Regions from separate parts of the Undibacterium sp. WLHG33 genome, predicted to be linked through region 3. Evidence: predicted binding sites of a transcription regulator. Region 3 holds the regulator's gene; each other region holds the start of a gene.

Region 1 (5,792 bases), 1.6 Mb from region 3:
CTGAAAATTGCATAGCGGTTTTCAGGGTTTTTCTATGGGAAAGCATTCTATGTGTAACTTACGCTTTTTGCTTTTATAGTCATAGCGCGAATTCGCGCAGATACAGGACAAAAACTTAATGTAAGGGGGCTCTGTCCGGTGCGACGAATGCAAGCCCTTCTTCGAATGAACGTAACACCATATCGACATGCTGATTCACGATAGATTGCTCTGCCAGATGTTCCTCAGAGAGCAGGCGTATGGTGACGATCAGCGCGTGTGGAAGCGAGCTCCGGAGTTCATGAACTATGGGTATCCATGCTGCAAGGGTGGATGCCAGCGGATAGGCGACAAAAACAGTGGACACCAGGTCAGTACCATCTTTGCCCGGATCTTCCTGGCGATCACCGAACGAAAAACTGCGCGCATCAATATGTGACTCTCTTAGCGCGAGCACGAATAACTCGCTCAGTAAATCATCGCGTTCGCTGTCAAAACCGGCGCATAAAACCACCGAACGTGAAGGCACATTCAGAGAGCCTTGCCAACGTCCCAGACGTTTTTTACGCATATGACGTAAATGCGCGCCGACATTTGCATCCAGCATCGAAATAGAGCGGCGTTTGTGCTTTTTATCGCTGTCATAAGATGCCTGACTGACTGTTTCCGCGAGCGTCGCTATCGTGGTGCGAATTTTATTTTGCTGCGTTTTCTCTATTAATCCATTTTCAAAGTCGTGTATTCCTAAAGCCAGTCCCGGAATCAGGATGTGATCACAATATTTCGCAAAGCTGAATTTACGTAAAAATACCTGAGCATCGCTGACGATGGCATCGGTGTCTGCGGCCAGTAATCGATGAAAAAAGCGGTGTGCGTCGTCCACATTTGGCGTATCAGCAAACAGTATAGTGATGGGTTCGAGAGCGCTGATATGACGTCCGGCAACGACCAGACATAAAGTCAGGGGTGTTGACAGCAGCAGGCCGACAGGTCCCCATAACGCCCCCCAGAATAGCGCTGACACCATGACCGCGAGCGGTGACAGACCAGAGCTGTGCCCATACACTTTGGGTTCCACCCAGTTGGCCACCAGTACTTCGGTGGCGCCGAAAAAGGCCATACAGACGATAGCCAGAGTCCAGCCGGGATCAATGGCTGCGACGAATAAGGTAATTATTCCTCCCGCAATTAATGCACCCAGATAGGGAACAAAGCGCAATAAACCGCTCAGGGCTCCGAACAGAAACGCATGCGGCACGCCCGCAGCCCACAAGGCAAGGGCGATGATAATGGCAAAGGCGGTGTTGACCAGACATTGTGAAAAGAAAAAGCGTGATACCCCTTCTGTTGCATCCCCGAGCGCTTTGATCGTTTTGCCCACTTCACTCTGGCCGGTGAGCCGGATCGCGCGGTCGCGTAAAGACTCATGATCAAGCAGGATGAATATCAGCAGCACCAGTACCAGAAAGGCTTCTCCTACCGGCCCGGAAATGGACGATAGCAAACGCGTGATTGTCTCTGTCGGGGTTGGTTGTGGTTTTCGTATCTCAACTGGAATCGGTTGTTTCTGGCTTGATGGTAAGATTTTTTCGTTTTGTAACACAGTTTCGGCCGATGGAAAGCCATTCGATGACACAGCTTTCATTTCTGCTTCTATGTGTGCAAATGGACGTTCTGTGATTTGCCTTACTATTGCCAGCTTCGATTGAATCGCTGCTCTGTACTGAGGGATTTCTGTCGTGACGCTGACTAACTGAGAAGTCAGCACCACGCCAATGCCGATAATGCCAGTCGTGACGAAAATGATGGCAGCGAATGTGGCGCTCACGCGCCCGAGCCCCATGTGACGCATGCTGCGTATCAGCGGTGCGATGATCAGGCTCAGCATTGAAGCCAGCACGATAGGCTCTAAAACATCCCGCCCGAAATGCAGCAGTGCCAGCACACAAACAAGACTGACCAGTGACATCGCTGTTGATCGCGTAACAGTAGGGGAATTAGACATGGATTTCATCCGGAAATGTTATGTTATTTCTCAGCATCTCTGTTGCCTGGTCAATGCAATGTGTGTCGCGATATATAGACCAGTGCAATGTGGGCTCGGATAAGGCTCGAGCAAGATAATCGATGTGAATGCGTTGACTCGCAAAGATCGTATGGGAAATATATTCAGCAACAAGTGCAGGCCAAAAAAAAGCCCTTGATAAGTCAAGGGCTTTTCTGATTCTTGGCGGAGAAGGGGGGATTCGAACCCCCGGTAGGGATTAACCTACGCACGCTTTCCAGGCGTGTGACTTAAACCACTCATCCACCTCTCCTGCTTTTCGCTAATGCGTGATCAGCGAAGCTCGCTATTCTAGCAAAGTATTGAGGCGGATGGAAGTAGGTTTTTAATGTATTTATAAATCATGCGCCTATCCATGGTAAATCACTTGCGCACCAGCCTCCTGTGGTTTTTCTGTGGCCGTGTGCATCTCTGTCTCCTTCAAAGCCCTGCAGGATGTCGAAACACTGCGTGTAGCCGTTGTCTGTGGCGAGTTTTGCGGCGTGGCGTGAGCGGACGCCGGAACGGCAGAGAAAAAGAATGACGGAATTTTTATCTGCGATGATGGCTTCCAGCTGTTGTAAAAAATCAGGGTTTTGCGCACCACCCGGATACAGACTCCATTGCACCGCATAGTGCTGCTTATCGTGAATAGCGACTTTACCAACCCAGTCACGTTCAGCATTGGTGCGTACGTCTACCAGTACGCAGTTCGGGTCTGACTCTAATAGTTCAAAAGCCTCAACGGGAGTGAATGCACCGGCGTACGAAAATGATTGTTCTAGGGCGCGTTGCCGGGCAGATGCGATCAGTTCCTTGCTTGACATAAATAAATCCAGTACAGACAGTGAGTTTGAAAGGTGTATCGCTGATTATGCATGAAGCAATATCCATTTGCATACCATGCTCTTAACTTGTTGCTCCAATAGAGTGCAAAATGAGATTCGCACATTAATGGTGCTAAATATTGCACTATTAATGTGCGATATGTTTTTTCTGTAGTTTATTTTGTTTTTTCTGGTGCGTTATTCGGTGCTTTTCTTCAGGGTTTTTAATTAGTTCTTTAAAAAACAAAGTGTTACGGATAATTACGTCTGGCTTCGCAGATTCTGGAATGTGGCATAGTTTCTGCTATTATTGTTCGCGGAGTTGAGCAGTCAGATGATTGAGCAGGTAGAAAATTAACGACAGGTTTCTTTTGTCAGGATGGCAGAACGAAGGCTCAGTAATCCCCGATTTATTTTTAGCGCTACTTGAGGAGTTTCACATGGCAATGACAGCTGCAGAAGTTTTGAAGATGGTAAAGGATAACGAAGTAAAGTTCGTTGATTTCCGTTTTGCTGATACACGAGGTAAAGAGCAGCACGTTACAGTGCCAGTATCTGCATTCGATATCGATAAATTCGAATCTGGCCATGCATTTGATGGTTCTTCTATTGCGGGCTGGAAGGGGATCGAGGCTTCTGACATGTTGTTGATGCCAGATCCAAACACAGCGAATATCGATCCGTTCATGGAAGAAACCACATTGTTCATGCAGTGTGACGTTATCGAGCCTTCCGATGGCAAAGGTTACGATCGTGACCCACGTTCTATCGCGAAGCGTGCGGAAGCTTATCTGAAGTCTTCCGGTATCGGCGATACTGCCTACTTTGGTCCGGAACCAGAATTCTTTATTTTTGATGGCGTGCGCTGGAAAATTGATATGTCCGGTTGCTTCGTCAAGATTGATTCCGAAGAGGCGTCATGGACAACAGGTGAAAAACTGGAAGGCGGCAATTCAGGTCATCGTCCTACAGTCAAGGGCGGTTACTTCCCAGTTCCTCCAGTCGACAGTTTCCAGGATATGCGTTCTGAAATGTGCCTGATTCTGGAATCTTTGGGCATTCCAGTGGAAGTGCATCATCATGAAGTAGCTGGCGCTGGTCAAAATGAAATCGGCACAAAATTCTCTACATTGGTAGAGCGTGCTGACTGGACACAAAACCTGAAATACGTTGTCTGGAACGTGGCTCATACCTACGGCAAAACAGCGACTTTCATGCCTAAACCTATCGTTGGTGATAATGGTTCCGGCATGCACGTGCATCAATCGATCTGGAAAGATGGCAAAAACCTGTTCGCAGGCGACGGCTATGCTGGCTTGTCTGATTTCGCTCTGTACTACATCGGCGGTATCATCAAACATGCAAAAGCACTGAACGCAATCACAAATCCAGGCACTAACTCGTACAAGCGTCTGGTTCCAGGCTACGAAGCACCGGTGAAACTGGCTTACTCTGCTAAAAACCGTTCAGCATCTATCCGCATTCCTTACGTTGCGAATCCAAAAGGTCGTCGCGTTGAGGCGCGCTTCCCAGATCCACTGGCAAACCCATATCTGTGCTTCTCTGCACTGATGATGGCAGGTCTGGATGGTGTACAGAATAAGATTCACCCAGGTGAAGCAGCATCTAAAGATTTGTACCATTTGCCACCAGAGGAAGATGCATTGGTTCCAACAGTGTGCGCGTCTCTGGAAGAAGCCTTGGATGCACTGAATAAAGATCGCGAATTCCTGACTCGTGGCGGTGTGTTCAGCGACAGTATGCTCGACGCTTACATTGAACTGAAAATGCAGGAAGTTCAACGTATGCGCATGACGACGCATCCTGTTGAATTCGATATGTACTACTCCCTGTAATCGTAAGGGGGACTGTAAAAGCGGGGGTAACCCCGCTTTTTTTGTTTGTTACTGCGCGTAACGTGGAATTGTGAATATACGCGGCATCGCATACACTACACCTCTGTTTTTGACTAGTGATTGAATATGAAGCGACTATTGATTGGTTTTATTTCGTTAATCGCCATCCAAAATATTGCGCACGCGCAGGCAGATGTTTTTTTATGTGTCGACGATAATGGCAAGAAAGAATACAAAAATACTGGCGCAACGAAAGGTTGTAAGAGAGTCGAGTTGCCCGGTATTACGGTTGTTCCTGCACCGGCTTTGCCTTCCGCTCCTAAAAAAACGCAGGCGAAATCTGCCTCCAGTCCTGCTGATTTTCCTAAGGTTGATGAGGGAACACAGAAGGCGAGAGATTCAGATCGCCGGCAAATTTTGTTGGATGAGCTCAAAGCGGAAGAGCAAAAACTGGCCGATCTTAAAAAAGAGTACAACAATGGCGAACCCGAGCGCCGTGGCGATGAGCGGAATTACGCAAAATATCAGGAACGCACTGCAATGTTGAAAGATAGCATCAGCCGCACTGAAAAGAACATTGAAGCATTGCGGCGTGAAATTTCCAACCTGAAATAATGCAAAATCGCAGCTTTTCAGATTCCAAATTGAAGCAGCGGGCATGATGCTTGCATAATAAGGTCGCACGATGCGGCCTTTTTTTATGGATTATGGTGAAAAATTCTCTCTCTACCCTGCCGGCATTTGCCGGACTTGAGCTGCTTAGCTCTGCTGTCATCGTTTTTAACGCTGATGGCAGTATTAAGTTCGCTAATCCAGCTGCGGAGATATTGCTGGATTGTTCAGCGAAATCCCTGATCGACCAAAAGCTCAATGCTTTATTTTTGAACGGGGATGAATTGCAGGCGGTATTTCATCAGGCAGTTGCTCATCATTTTGCCGATAAGCGTCAGGATCTGACTCTGGAGCGTGCAGGCAGAGAACCGTTACATGTGCACAGCATTGTCACCGCATTAGATAATCCCGAGACGCCGGTATTGATTGAATTCCGCGAAAACGTCCAGCAACTCAAACTCGACAGGGAAGAGC
Region 2 (5,792 bases), 990 kb from region 3:
TTCAGAATTTTTCTTTACCGATACCTACTGGCCGGATTTCGACGGTAAATCGCTGGATGAAGCGATCGCTTCGTTCCAGAAGCGCGAGCGCCGTTTTGGCAGAACCAGCGAACAATTGCTGGAATCAGCCGAGTAAAGCTGCAGGCGAATTCCAGGGTGAAGCGCGAATAAACGCAAATGATTGAAGTGATGCAGGCGGGAATTATCCATGACCAAAATTGTTCCGGTAATTTTATGTGGAGGCTCAGGTACACGCCTGTGGCCTTTGTCACGCGCGGGTTTTCCTAAGCAGTTTCTGGTGCTGTCCGGCACCACCAGTCTTTTTCAGCAAGCGGTGCAACGCGTGAATGCGATTGCCGATGCCGATATTCAGGTCAGTCCTACACTGATCGTGACCAATGAAGAGCATCGTTTTCTGGCGCTCGACCAGTTACGTGAAATGAAATCCGTTGCGGCCAGTCTGTTACTGGAACCCGCCGGAAAAAATACCGCACCGGCGTTGACGCTGGCGGCGCTTGAAGCCACGGCCAACGGCGAAGACCCGGTGCTGGTGGTGACACCGGCAGATCAGACCATACAGGATGACGCCGCGTTCACCAACGCATTGCAGCGTAGCGTGCGAGCCGCCAGCGATGGCGCGATTATAATTTTAGGCATTACGCCTGATCGCCCTGAAACTGGCTACGGTTATATCCGCAGAACCGGGCAGGCAGCAACATTCGGTGAATCTGCAGTAGCGCAGTTTGCTGAAAAGCCTGATGCAGCGACGGCGCAGCAATATCTGGACAGTGGCGAATATCTCTGGAACAGCGGCATGTTTGTGCTCAGAGCCAGCACCTGGTTGAAAGCACTGGCGCAATTCCGGCCTGATATTGCGGAGTCTGCCAGACTCTCGTGGTCGGAAAAAACCAGCGACGCCCAATTCATCCGTCCCGGTACTGCTGCTTTTGCCAAGATTCCGGCAGATTCTATCGATTACGCAGTGATGGAAAAATGCCCGGGGTCAGCTTTTGACATACGCATGATTCCGCTGGACGCAGGCTGGAACGATCTGGGCGCGTGGGATGCGGTCTGGCAGGTCGGCAAGCAGGATGCGCAGGCCAATGTGACGTACGGCGACGTGATACAGACCAATTCCAGCAACAGCCTGATTTATTCTTCCAGCCGCCTGGTCAGCACCGTCGGCATTGATCATTTGGTGGTGGTGGAAACGCCGGACGCAGTGTTAGTGGCTGATAGGCGTCAGAGTCAGGATGTGAAGGCGATTGTGGCGCAATTAACGCAGCAGGGGCGGCAGGAACATACATTACATCGCAAGGTGTATCGTCCCTGGGGCTGGTATGACAGCATTGATGAAGAAGAACGCTTCAAGGTCAAACGCATACAGGTCAAGCCCGGTGCCAGCCTGAGTCTGCAAAAGCATCATCACCGTGCCGAACACTGGGTCGTGGTCAGGGGAACGGCCGAAGTCACTTGCGGCGATAAAGTCATGCTGCTGACGGAAAATCAATCAACCTACATTCCGTTGGGCGAAGTGCACCGGCTGGCGAATCCGGGCGCGATACCGCTGGAAATTATCGAAGTACAGTCCGGCAGTTATCTGGGTGAGGATGATATTGTCCGTTTTGAAGACACCTATGGCCGCACGAAGTCAAAGTGCTGATGTCTTGAAAAAACAGCGCGGCGGCAGGCAAGCGCATTTTTTTTGATGTATGTCATGGCAATGAAACAATTTTTTGGTATGATTCATCTCAGTTACTGTACATGCAACCGATATGTATGACGGTAACGAGGTGTGCCTGATCAGCAGATAGCGGGTTGGCCACCGTCCGGAACAAGGGTACGGAGACTGAACAGACAGTCTCCGTATTTTTTTTGTGTGCCGCTTTTATTCGTTACGCACAATGCGAATGCAGGGCTGCACCGAAAAAGACAGAAAGTGCCTTGCTGCTCAGATTCAGACACTTTTGCCCATTTCTGATTCCGGCTGCTCCCTGTCTTGAATCACGCACAGCGACGCTGCGCTGTCAGCGGGCATAACGAAGCAAATAATCCGCAACTAGTGCACTCCACATCCGCATCCGGCCTAGCCAGCACGAAAAAACGGCACTGCAGGCGAAAAATATACTCCCCCCAGTATGTAAAAAAACCCAATATCTATAAGGAGATAAAGCTGTTTTCCGCACATACTCCCTCGATTTTTCCTATTTCAGGATAGCCGAAGCGTATTTCCGCCGCTTTTCGCGAACGTGGCACGCTATCTGCTCATAGGCTGGTGAAGCTTGCAGTTTCTTTGTTACCCACCACCTCAGGAGAAATCATGACACGTCGCACGGTTTTGAAAGCAACAGCAATTGGCGCAATGGCGCTCGCTACATCGGGCTGGATGGCTCAGGCATTCGCAGCAGATACGATTAAGGTTGGCATTTTGCATTCCCTCTCAGGAACGATGGCGATTTCTGAAACATCGCTGAAAGACGTGGCGCTGATGACGATTGATGAAATCAATGCCAAAGGTGGCGTGATGGGGAAAAAACTGGAAGCGGTTGTCGTTGATCCGGCATCTAACTGGCCTTTGTTTGCTGAGAAAGCACGGCAGTTAGTGTCGCAAGATAAAGTCTCAGTCGTGTTTGGTTGCTGGACATCGGTATCACGCAAATCGGTGTTGCCGGTGTTTAAAGAGTTGAACAGCCTGCTGTTTTACCCTGTGCAATATGAAGGCGAAGAGCTGGAGAAAAACGTGTTTTACACCGGTGCTGCACCGAATCAGCAAGCGATCCCGGCGACAGAATATCTGATGTCAAAAGAAGGCGGCGCGGCAAAACGTTTCGTGCTGCTGGGTACGGATTATGTCTATCCACGCACGACCAACAAAATCCTGCGCGCTTTCCTGCATAGCAAAGGCGTAAAAGACAGCGATATCGATGAAGTCTACACACCGTTTGGTCACTCTGATTATCAGACCATCGTGGCGAATATCAAGAAATTTTCTGCCGGTGGAAAAACAGCAGTGATCTCGACCATTAATGGCGATTCGAATGTGCCGTTTTACAAAGAGCTTGGTAATGCCGGTCTGAAAGCGACCGATGTACCTGTCGTGGCGTTCTCGGTCGGTGAAGAAGAATTGCGCGGTGTTGATACCAAACCTCTGGTCGGCCATCTGGCGGCATGGAATTACTTCCAGTCGGTCAAAAATCCGGTGAATGCGGAATTCATCAAAAAATGGAAAGCGTATGCCGTTGCGAAAAAATTGCCGAATGCTGCCACCGTGGTGACGAACGATCCTATGGAAGCAACTTATGTCGGCATTTATATGTGGAAGCAAGCAGTGGAAAAAGCCAAATCCACGGATACCGATAAAGTGATCGCAGCGATGAGCGGGCAGACTTTCAAAGCACCATCCGGTTTTGAACTGACGATGGATGCGACCAATCACCATTTGCATAAACCCGTCATGATTGGTGAGATTAAAGCAGACGGCCAGTTCAGCGTCGTCTACAAAACCAAAGCGCCTATCCGCGCGCAACCTTGGAGCCCTTATATTCCGGGTAATGAAGGTAAGCAAAAGCTGTAAACAGTGCGACAGTTTTCTCCTTGCGCGAGCACTTCCTGGTGTTTCCCCGACTGACCAGGTCGTTGCTTGCGCGTGCGGGGAATCTGGCTAGCTTTCTGTTTGCGGCGGTGGTGTTTTCCCGCTCTCGTACACAACCAGCTTGCACGAAAATTCGATTAATGAACACGTCTGCAGAACTATGACATTCCAGAAAATGTTGGCACGCCAGCTTGTCACGATGTCCGCCACATCAGGTGGAACATTGCTTAGCAGATTACGTGGCGGATTATGCGGCATCCTGTTCAGCATCGCGATAGCGATATTGCTGCCGGCAACAGCGCATGCGGCGATTGACGCGAGTCAGCTCAAGGCGCTGGCGGGTGAAGATCCGGATGCGCGTATCGTTGCCGTCAATACGATAGCCGCGCTGGCGAATGATGAAGCCGCGAAAGTGCTGAGCGCACTGAAAAATGAAGAGTTGTATTTCAAAGACGATCAGGTTTTTCTGCCGGATGCTGAACAGTTTATTTCTTTGGTCGATGGAAAAAAGCTTGCCTTACCCGATGGTGCTGATGTCATTGCGATTAACAATCGCTTGCGGGCGGCAGTTGACAGCGCCTTATCCGGTCTGAAGCTGTTTGCGACTGAGCGCGCAGTCCGTCTGGCGGCGGCGCAGGCGCTGCAAAAAGAAGCGACACCGGAACAACTGCCTTTACTGAACAAGGCGTATGTCAAAGAAAAAGATCCTGAGATAGGCGCATTGCTGCAAATGCTGATCGCGACCGTGAATCTGCATGCAGAAGATCCCGCTATTCGTAAAGCGGCGGTCAAAACACTCGTCACCAGTGCGAATGCGAATCTGAAACCTGCATTGCAGGAAATGATTACCCAACGTCCGGATGGTAGTTATGCCGAGCCGGACGAAAGCATACGCGTCGCAGCGGTGGCCACCCTCAATGCGATTGACAACCGCATTGCCCGCACCGAATTTGTCGGTAACCTGTTTTATGGTATCTCGCTCGGCAGCGTGTTGTTACTGGCAGCGCTGGGGCTGGCGATCACATTCGGACTGATGGGTATTATCAATATGGCGCATGGTGAATTGCTAATGATAGGTGCCTATACGACCTATGTTTGTCAGTCACTGTTCCGGCATTTTTTTCCGGAAGCGATTGATGCATATTTATTGCTGGCCGTGCCAGCGGCGTTTCTGGTGTCGGGCATGGTCGGTATCGTGCTCGAGCGCACGGTGATTCGCTGGCTCTACGGCCGTCCTCTGGAAACTCTGCTTTGCACCTGGGGTATCAGCCTGATGTTGATGCAGGGCGTGCGTTCGGTGTTCGGCGCGCAAAACGTCGAGGTCGCCAATCCTGCCTGGATGTCTGGCGGCGTCACAGTGATGGGCTCGCTGGTGTTGTCTTACAACCGCATCATCATTATTTTCTTTTCTCTGGCCGTGGTGTTTGCGGTTTGGCTGATTCTGAATAAAACCCGTATGGGCTTATTTGTGCGTGCCGTCACGCAAAATCGCCGCATGGCCGATTGCGTTGGCGTAGCGACCGGCAAGATCGATATGCTGACCTTTGGTCTGGGCTCGGGTATCGCGGGCCTGGGTGGCGTTGCTTTGTCTCAGTTGGGGAATGTCGGCCCTGATCTGGGGCAGAGCTATATCGTCGATTCGTTTATGGTGGTGGTGCTGGGCGGTGTCGGCCAGCTGGCGGGTACCGTGATTGCGGCATTCGGCCTCGGTGAAGTGAATAAATTTCTGGAGCCGGTGGCAGGTGCGGTGATGGCCAAAATTGTGATTCTGGTGTTCATCATTATCTTTATTCAACGCAGACCGCAGGGCTTGTTTGCACTCAAGGGAAGGAGTGTCGACTGATGCGCCATTTATTTTCACGTCCGGCATGGACGGGCATCGTTGTACTGGCGCTGATCGCAGCGCTGCTGCCGCTGTGCTATCTGATGTTCCCTGAAGGCCATGCCTTGCATGTGTCGTCGTATGTGATCGGTATCGTTGCCAAGTTCATGTGTTACGCACTAGCGGCGATGGCGCTGGATCTAGTGTGGGGCTACACCGGCATTTTGTCTTTGGGCCACGGCGTATTTTTTGCGCTCGGTGCTTACGCGCATGGCATGTATCTGATGCGCGCGATTGGCCGTGACGGTGTATATCAAAGCGATTTGCCCGATTTCATGGTGTTCCTCGATTGGAAAACCTACCCGTGGTACTGGTCGC
Region 3 (5,792 bases):
ACAAATTTCTCTGTTGCAGTCAGAATGTTACTTTCATGCAATGGGCGTGTTGTCGTTTCGGGTATAGGCAAATCCGGTCATATCGCCCGCAAGATTTCCGCCACCTTCGCCTCCACCGGCACACCATCGTTTTTTATCCATCCTGCAGAAGCGGCGCATGGTGATCTGGGTATGGTAACCAAGCATGATGTCTTCATTGCCATCTCTTATTCCGGTGAGGCCGCAGAACTCATCGCGATCCTGCCTATCATTAAACGCCTTGGCGTCAAACTGATTTCACTGACAGGCAATCCGCAATCGAGTCTGGCGAAACTAGCCGATGTGCATCTGAATCTGCACGTCGATAAAGAAGCCTGCCCGCTGAATCTTGCGCCGACAGCCAGTACCACGGTCACCCTTGCTTTAGGCGATGCGCTGGCAGTCGCCGTACTCGATGCCCGCGGCTTCCGCGAAGAGGATTTCGCCCGTTCCCACCCGGGTGGCGCACTGGGTCGCCGTCTGCTGACCTATGTCAAAGATGTGATGCGTACCGGTGACGCGATTCCCTGCGTGACACCCGATACGAAACTGACCACGGCACTGCTGGAGATCACCAAAAAAGGAATGGCGATGACCGCAGTGATTGATGCCGAGCGTCATATCGTCGGCGTTTTCACCGATGGTGATTTGCGCCGCCTGATGGAAGACGTCAGAGATTTCACGCAAATCCGCATCGCGGATGTCATGCACAAAAATCCACGCAGCATACGCGCCGAACAACTGGCGGTCGAAGCTGTCGAAGTGATGGAAACCTATCGCATTAATCAGCTGCTGGTCACAGATGAACATGGCAAACTGGCTGGTGCATTACATATTCACGATCTGACCAGAGCCAAGGTGATTTAATGTCTGACGCGATCATAAGAGCAGCAAAAATCAGACTGATGATCTTTGATGTGGACGGTATTCTGACCGATGGCAGCCTGCATTTCGGTGCGGATGGCGAAACGCTGAAAACATTCAATGTGCTGGATGGACAGGGCATACGGTTGCTGCAAAACGCTGGCATTGCCACGGCCATTATCAGTGCCCGGCAATCGCCGATCGTCGCGCGGCGCGCCGCTGATCTGGGCATCACCTATGTGCGTCAGGGCATCCATGACAAAAAAACGGCATTTTTGCATCTGCTGCAAGAGTTGAATATACCGGCAGACGAATGTGGCTTCATCGGCGATGATGTGATCGACCTGCCGGTTCTGACCCGTGTCGGCTTCGCCGCCAGCGTACCTAACGGTCATGCAGAAGTGCGCCAACGCGTCCATCACGTGACGACGGCCAGCGGCGGCAAAGGTGCAGCCAGGGAAGTCTGCGATTTCATATTGCGAGCGCAAAACAAGTACGACAGCGTTCTGGCAGAATACCTCGCATGAAGGCACAAATCACTATCGACCGCGCACGCACCTGGATGGCTATCGCTGCTGTCGGTCTCCTTGCACTTAGCAGTTTCTGGCTGTACGACACAGTACGTCGTCAGGGCGCCGATGATTACAACCGGACCTCAGCGCGTCAGGAACCGGATTATTACGTCGAGAATTTTAATTTCATCAAACTCTCGAATAACGGCAAGGCAAATTATCACGTGACCGGACAAAGCCTGGTGCATTTACCGCGCACGGATCAGTACGATATCAAAGAGCCGCGCATCAGCAGCTTCGATACGCAGCGCACACCGATCACGATTAATGCAGCGCGTGCGGTTGTGGAACAGAAATCTGAGGTGCTGTCCCCAAAACGTACCGAAGATGTGGTGCATCTTTATGATCAGGTAAGAGTAGAGAGGCCACAAGGAATCAACTCCAGTTTTATGCGGGTAGAAACAGAATATCTGCAGTTACTGCCGGACTCCGACATCGTCAGGACGGACCAACGCATCAGACTGATCACGGATAACGGCGAAACCGATGCGACCGGTATGATCGCGAACAATGCGAATCAGGAATTGCGTCTGCTCAGTAAAGTGCATGCACGCCTGTTCAAACATAAATGAAAAAACATTCATCAACAACACAGACAAGACAGAGAGTAAACATGCGCCCCGAAAAAAAAACAGTGCATCTTGCGTTGAGCTCATGGATGTTAGCCCTGATGGCTTTACTGTCCGTATCCAGCGTTCACGCTGAAAAAGCAGACAGTCTCAAAGAAATGACGATAGAAGCAGACCAGTTTTTAAATAATGGCAAGACCAATGTCAGTACGTTTTCAGGTGATGTCGTGGTCGTCCGCGGCACACTGAAAGTCAGAGCAGAAAAAGCTGTTGTTACAAAAAGTGCCGATGAATTCCAGCATGTTGTACTGACCGCCAAACCTGGCGCAAAAATCACGTTTCGTCAGAAGCGCGACGGCGGGCCAGATCTTTGGGTGGAAGGCGAATCCGAAAAAGCGGAATACGATGAAAAAACAGAATTCGTAAAATTCCTGTTCAGGGCACAAATACGCTATCTCGACGGAAACAAAGTCACACAGCAACAAGAAGGAGAATTCCTTTCCTACGATAGTAAAAATGATGTCTTTGTCGGCGTCAATTCCAGCTCAGGTCAGGCAGTGTCAGGAGGCGGTCGCATCAAAACCACGATACAACCAAGAACTGAGAAACAGGCAAATTAAGATGGCATCAAAAGACAGCACGCTGACCGTCAAAGGTCTGCAAAAACGCTACGGTGCGCGACAAGTTGTGCGCGATGTATCGCTGCTGGTAAAAAGCGGCGAAGTCGTCGGGCTGCTGGGACCAAACGGCGCAGGTAAAACCACCTCTTTTTACATGATCGTCGGGCTGGTACCTTCCGACGCCGGCGAAATCAATATCGACGATACGAATGTTTCGGATTTACCGATACATCAGCGTGCTGTCCTCGGTCTGTCGTATCTGCCTCAGGAAGCATCAGTGTTTCGTAAACTGACGGTCGAAGAAAATATCCGCGCTGTACTAGAACTGCAAAAAGACAAAGACGGAAAATTTTTATCCGAGAAAAAAATCCGGCAACGTCTGGACAGCTTGCTGACCGATCTGCAGATAGAAAAAATCCGTGACAGTCAGGCGCTGGCTTTATCGGGCGGTGAACGACGTCGCGTCGAAATTGCGCGTGCACTCGCGACGAACCCGCGTTTTGTTCTGCTCGATGAACCTTTTGCCGGAGTCGATCCGATTGCAGTGATTGAGATTCAACGCATCGTCCGCTTCCTGAAAGAACGCGGTATCGGTGTGCTGATCACCGATCATAATGTCCGCGAAACGCTGGGTATCTGTGACCATGCCTACATCATCAATCAAGGCTCGGTATTAGCCAGCGGCAAACCCGACGACATCATTCAGAATGAGTCTGTGCGACGCGTCTATCTGGGAGAACATTTCCGGATGTAACGGGACGCATTATGAAACAAAGCCTGCAACTACGTACTTCTCAGCATCTTGCGCTGACGCCTCAACTGCAGCAATCGATACGGCTGTTGCAACTGTCAACGCTGGAACTGCATCAGGAACTGGAAACGCTGCTGATAGAAAATCCTATGCTGGAGCGTGTCGATGATCCTATGGATAATGCGGTCCGCCTGCTGGCGGATGGCGCCATCAACAATACAAGTACGACGCCGGATGCAGGCATGGAAAGCATCACTCCTTCTGAAAGCGCCGCGCCACAAGAAGCTGCTGTCGAAGCTGATGTGCCGGTCAACGACAGCATCAGTGCCAACGAAGAAGAGTGGAGTTTTAACGATGCGCCTTCCGGTGCAGCTAACGCCGATGAAGATGAAGGCAGGCCTCAGCTCGAATCTGCCCACATCAGCCTGCGTGACTATCTGCTGGAACAAATGCGCCTCACGCTCAGGGAAGCACGCGACCGCGCATTGCTGGAACTGATCATCGACACACTCGATGATAACGGCTACCTGACAGAAAGTCTGGAAGAAATTCACGCTGGTCTGCCACTCGAATTATTAATAGACGAAGAGGAATTATCGTTCGCGCTGAAGATGCTGCAGAGTTTTGATCCGCCGGGTGTCGGTGCGCGAAACTTATCAGAGTGTCTCGCGATACAGATCAGGCGCATGCCGAAAATTCCTTTTGTTACCCGCCGTCTTGCACTGGCACTGGTGGAAACACAGCTGACTTTGTTTGCACAAAGAGACTTCACAAAATTAAAAAAAATATTCGACTGCGATGATGAAGATTTGCGCGAAGCGCAGGCAGTCATACGGCAATGCGAACCACGGCCAGGTATCACATTTGCCACCAGCAGCTCAGACTATGCAGTACCGGATGTGATCGTCAGAAAAAATGGTAATGGCTGGCAAGTGTTACTGAATCAGGATGTGATGCCGAAACTGCGCGTGAGCAGTATGTACGCCAACATCATGCGGCAGAACCGCGGCGAAACAGGACTTGGAACCCAGTTACAGGAAGCACGCTGGCTGATCAAAAATATGCGTCAGCGCTTCGAAACAATCTTACGGGTGTCACAAGCGATAGTTGAAAGACAACGTAATTTTTTTGCGCATGGTGCTGTTGCGATGCGCCCTCTTGTTTTGCGCGAAATAGCTGATACACTGGGTCTGCACGAGAGCACTATTTCTCGTGTGACGACTCAGAAATACATGCTGACCCCGCATGGGATGTTTGAGTTGAAATATTTTTTCGGCAGCCATGTTGCGACGGAAACAGGGGGTGAAGCCTCTTCCACCGCGATACGTGCACTCATCAAGCAGTTGATAGGAGCAGAAGACCAGAAAAGCCCACTCTCTGATAGCAAAATCGCAGACATGCTGGGTGAACAGGGCATGGTAATTGCCCGACGGACCGTAGCCAAATACCGTGAAGCCCTGAAAATACCGCCAGTCAGTTTGCGAAAATCTTTGTAAGCAGTCCTTGTAATCACGGTTTGAATTGCTATATATGATTTAGCTCAACGCCGTAAAATCAAAATGAGCTTATTGTTATTAGCAAGCAATATCACTAAAGGAGCACAGTATGAATCTCACCATCAGTGGACATCACGTTGAAGTCACTCCTGCCATTCGTGAATATGTACATACCAAGCTGGAACGTATCCGGCGTCACTTTGATCAGGTCATTGATCTGACCGTCACGCTGACCGTCGACAAGCTGAGCGAAAAAGAGAAACGACATAAAGCCGACATTGACCTGCATATCAGTGGTAAAAATATTCACGTTGAAAGTCTGGCGCATGATTTATACGCTGCGATTGATACACTGATTGATAAACTGGATCGTCAGGTGATCAAGCATAAAGATAAAGTTCAGGGTCACGATCGCGATGCGATCAAACATATCCCTGATCCGGCATCGGCATAATCGCCCGCCTCCCGTTATTTACGGAACACGAAAACAAGGACGCCAACAGCGTCCTTTTTTGTTATCTGTTTTTTGTTATTTTTGTCGTACTGACGAAGTGCAAACAGGAATAAAATGATTGCCCTGTCACGACTATGTTAATGGTATCTACATGAGCGAATACGTAATCACTTCCGTTAAAAATCAGATCGGCTACATCACTCTCGACCGTCCGAAAGCATTGAACTCTCTGTCACTGGAGATGGTGCGCGCACTCACCGCCACATTATTGGCGTGGCGCGACGATACAACTATCCGTGCCGTATTCATACACAGCAGCAGTGAAAAAGCATTTTGTGCCGGTGGCGACATCCGCTTTTTCTATGACGTCGGCACCGCTACGCCAACTGGTGACAGCGCCCTGCTCGAAGATTTTTTTACCGAAGAATATGCGTTAAATCATTTGATA

Evidence for each region. The regulator sigma-54, encoded in region 3, starts transcription at its own class of promoters, with help from an activator protein. The targets are predictions, from matches to a motif close to TGGCANGNAANCTGCTTT.
Region 1: glnA (type I glutamate--ammonia ligase) is a predicted target of sigma-54. The motif match lies at 3,141-3,158, and genes of this name have one in related genera.
Region 2: urtA (urea ABC transporter substrate-binding protein) is a predicted target of sigma-54. The motif match lies at 2,251-2,268, and genes of this name have one in related genera.

What each region holds. Positions count from the first base shown of each region.
Region 1 is NZ_CP186697.1:2,596,498-2,602,289, forward strand. Features, by position in the region: gene ACOTSW_RS11915 (AI-2E family transporter) at 116-1,984, opposite strand; tRNA gene ACOTSW_RS11920 (tRNA-Ser) at 2,208-2,297, opposite strand; gene ACOTSW_RS11925 (rhodanese-like domain-containing protein) at 2,386-2,850, opposite strand; gene glnA (type I glutamate--ammonia ligase) at 3,291-4,706, shown strand; gene ACOTSW_RS11935 (DUF4124 domain-containing protein) at 4,833-5,321, shown strand; gene glnL (nitrogen regulation protein NR(II)) at 5,417-5,792, shown strand, end outside.
Region 2 is NZ_CP186697.1:3,231,588-3,237,379, forward strand. Features, by position in the region: gene ACOTSW_RS14635 (isoprenyl transferase) at 1-136, shown strand, start outside; gene ACOTSW_RS14640 (mannose-1-phosphate guanylyltransferase/mannose-6-phosphate isomerase) at 209-1,663, shown strand; gene urtA (urea ABC transporter substrate-binding protein) at 2,321-3,574, shown strand; gene urtB (urea ABC transporter permease subunit UrtB) at 3,753-5,435, shown strand; gene urtC (urea ABC transporter permease subunit UrtC) at 5,435-5,792, shown strand, end outside.
Region 3 is NZ_CP186697.1:391,777-397,568, reverse strand. Features, by position in the region: gene ACOTSW_RS01870 (KpsF/GutQ family sugar-phosphate isomerase) at 1-885, shown strand, start outside; gene ACOTSW_RS01865 (KdsC family phosphatase) at 885-1,409, shown strand; gene lptC (LPS export ABC transporter periplasmic protein LptC) at 1,406-2,026, shown strand; gene lptA (lipopolysaccharide transport periplasmic protein LptA) at 2,068-2,643, shown strand; gene lptB (LPS export ABC transporter ATP-binding protein) at 2,645-3,397, shown strand; gene ACOTSW_RS01845 (RNA polymerase factor sigma-54) at 3,409-4,890, shown strand; gene hpf (ribosome hibernation-promoting factor, HPF/YfiA family) at 5,000-5,344, shown strand; gene ACOTSW_RS01835 (enoyl-CoA hydratase/isomerase family protein) at 5,496-5,792, shown strand, end outside.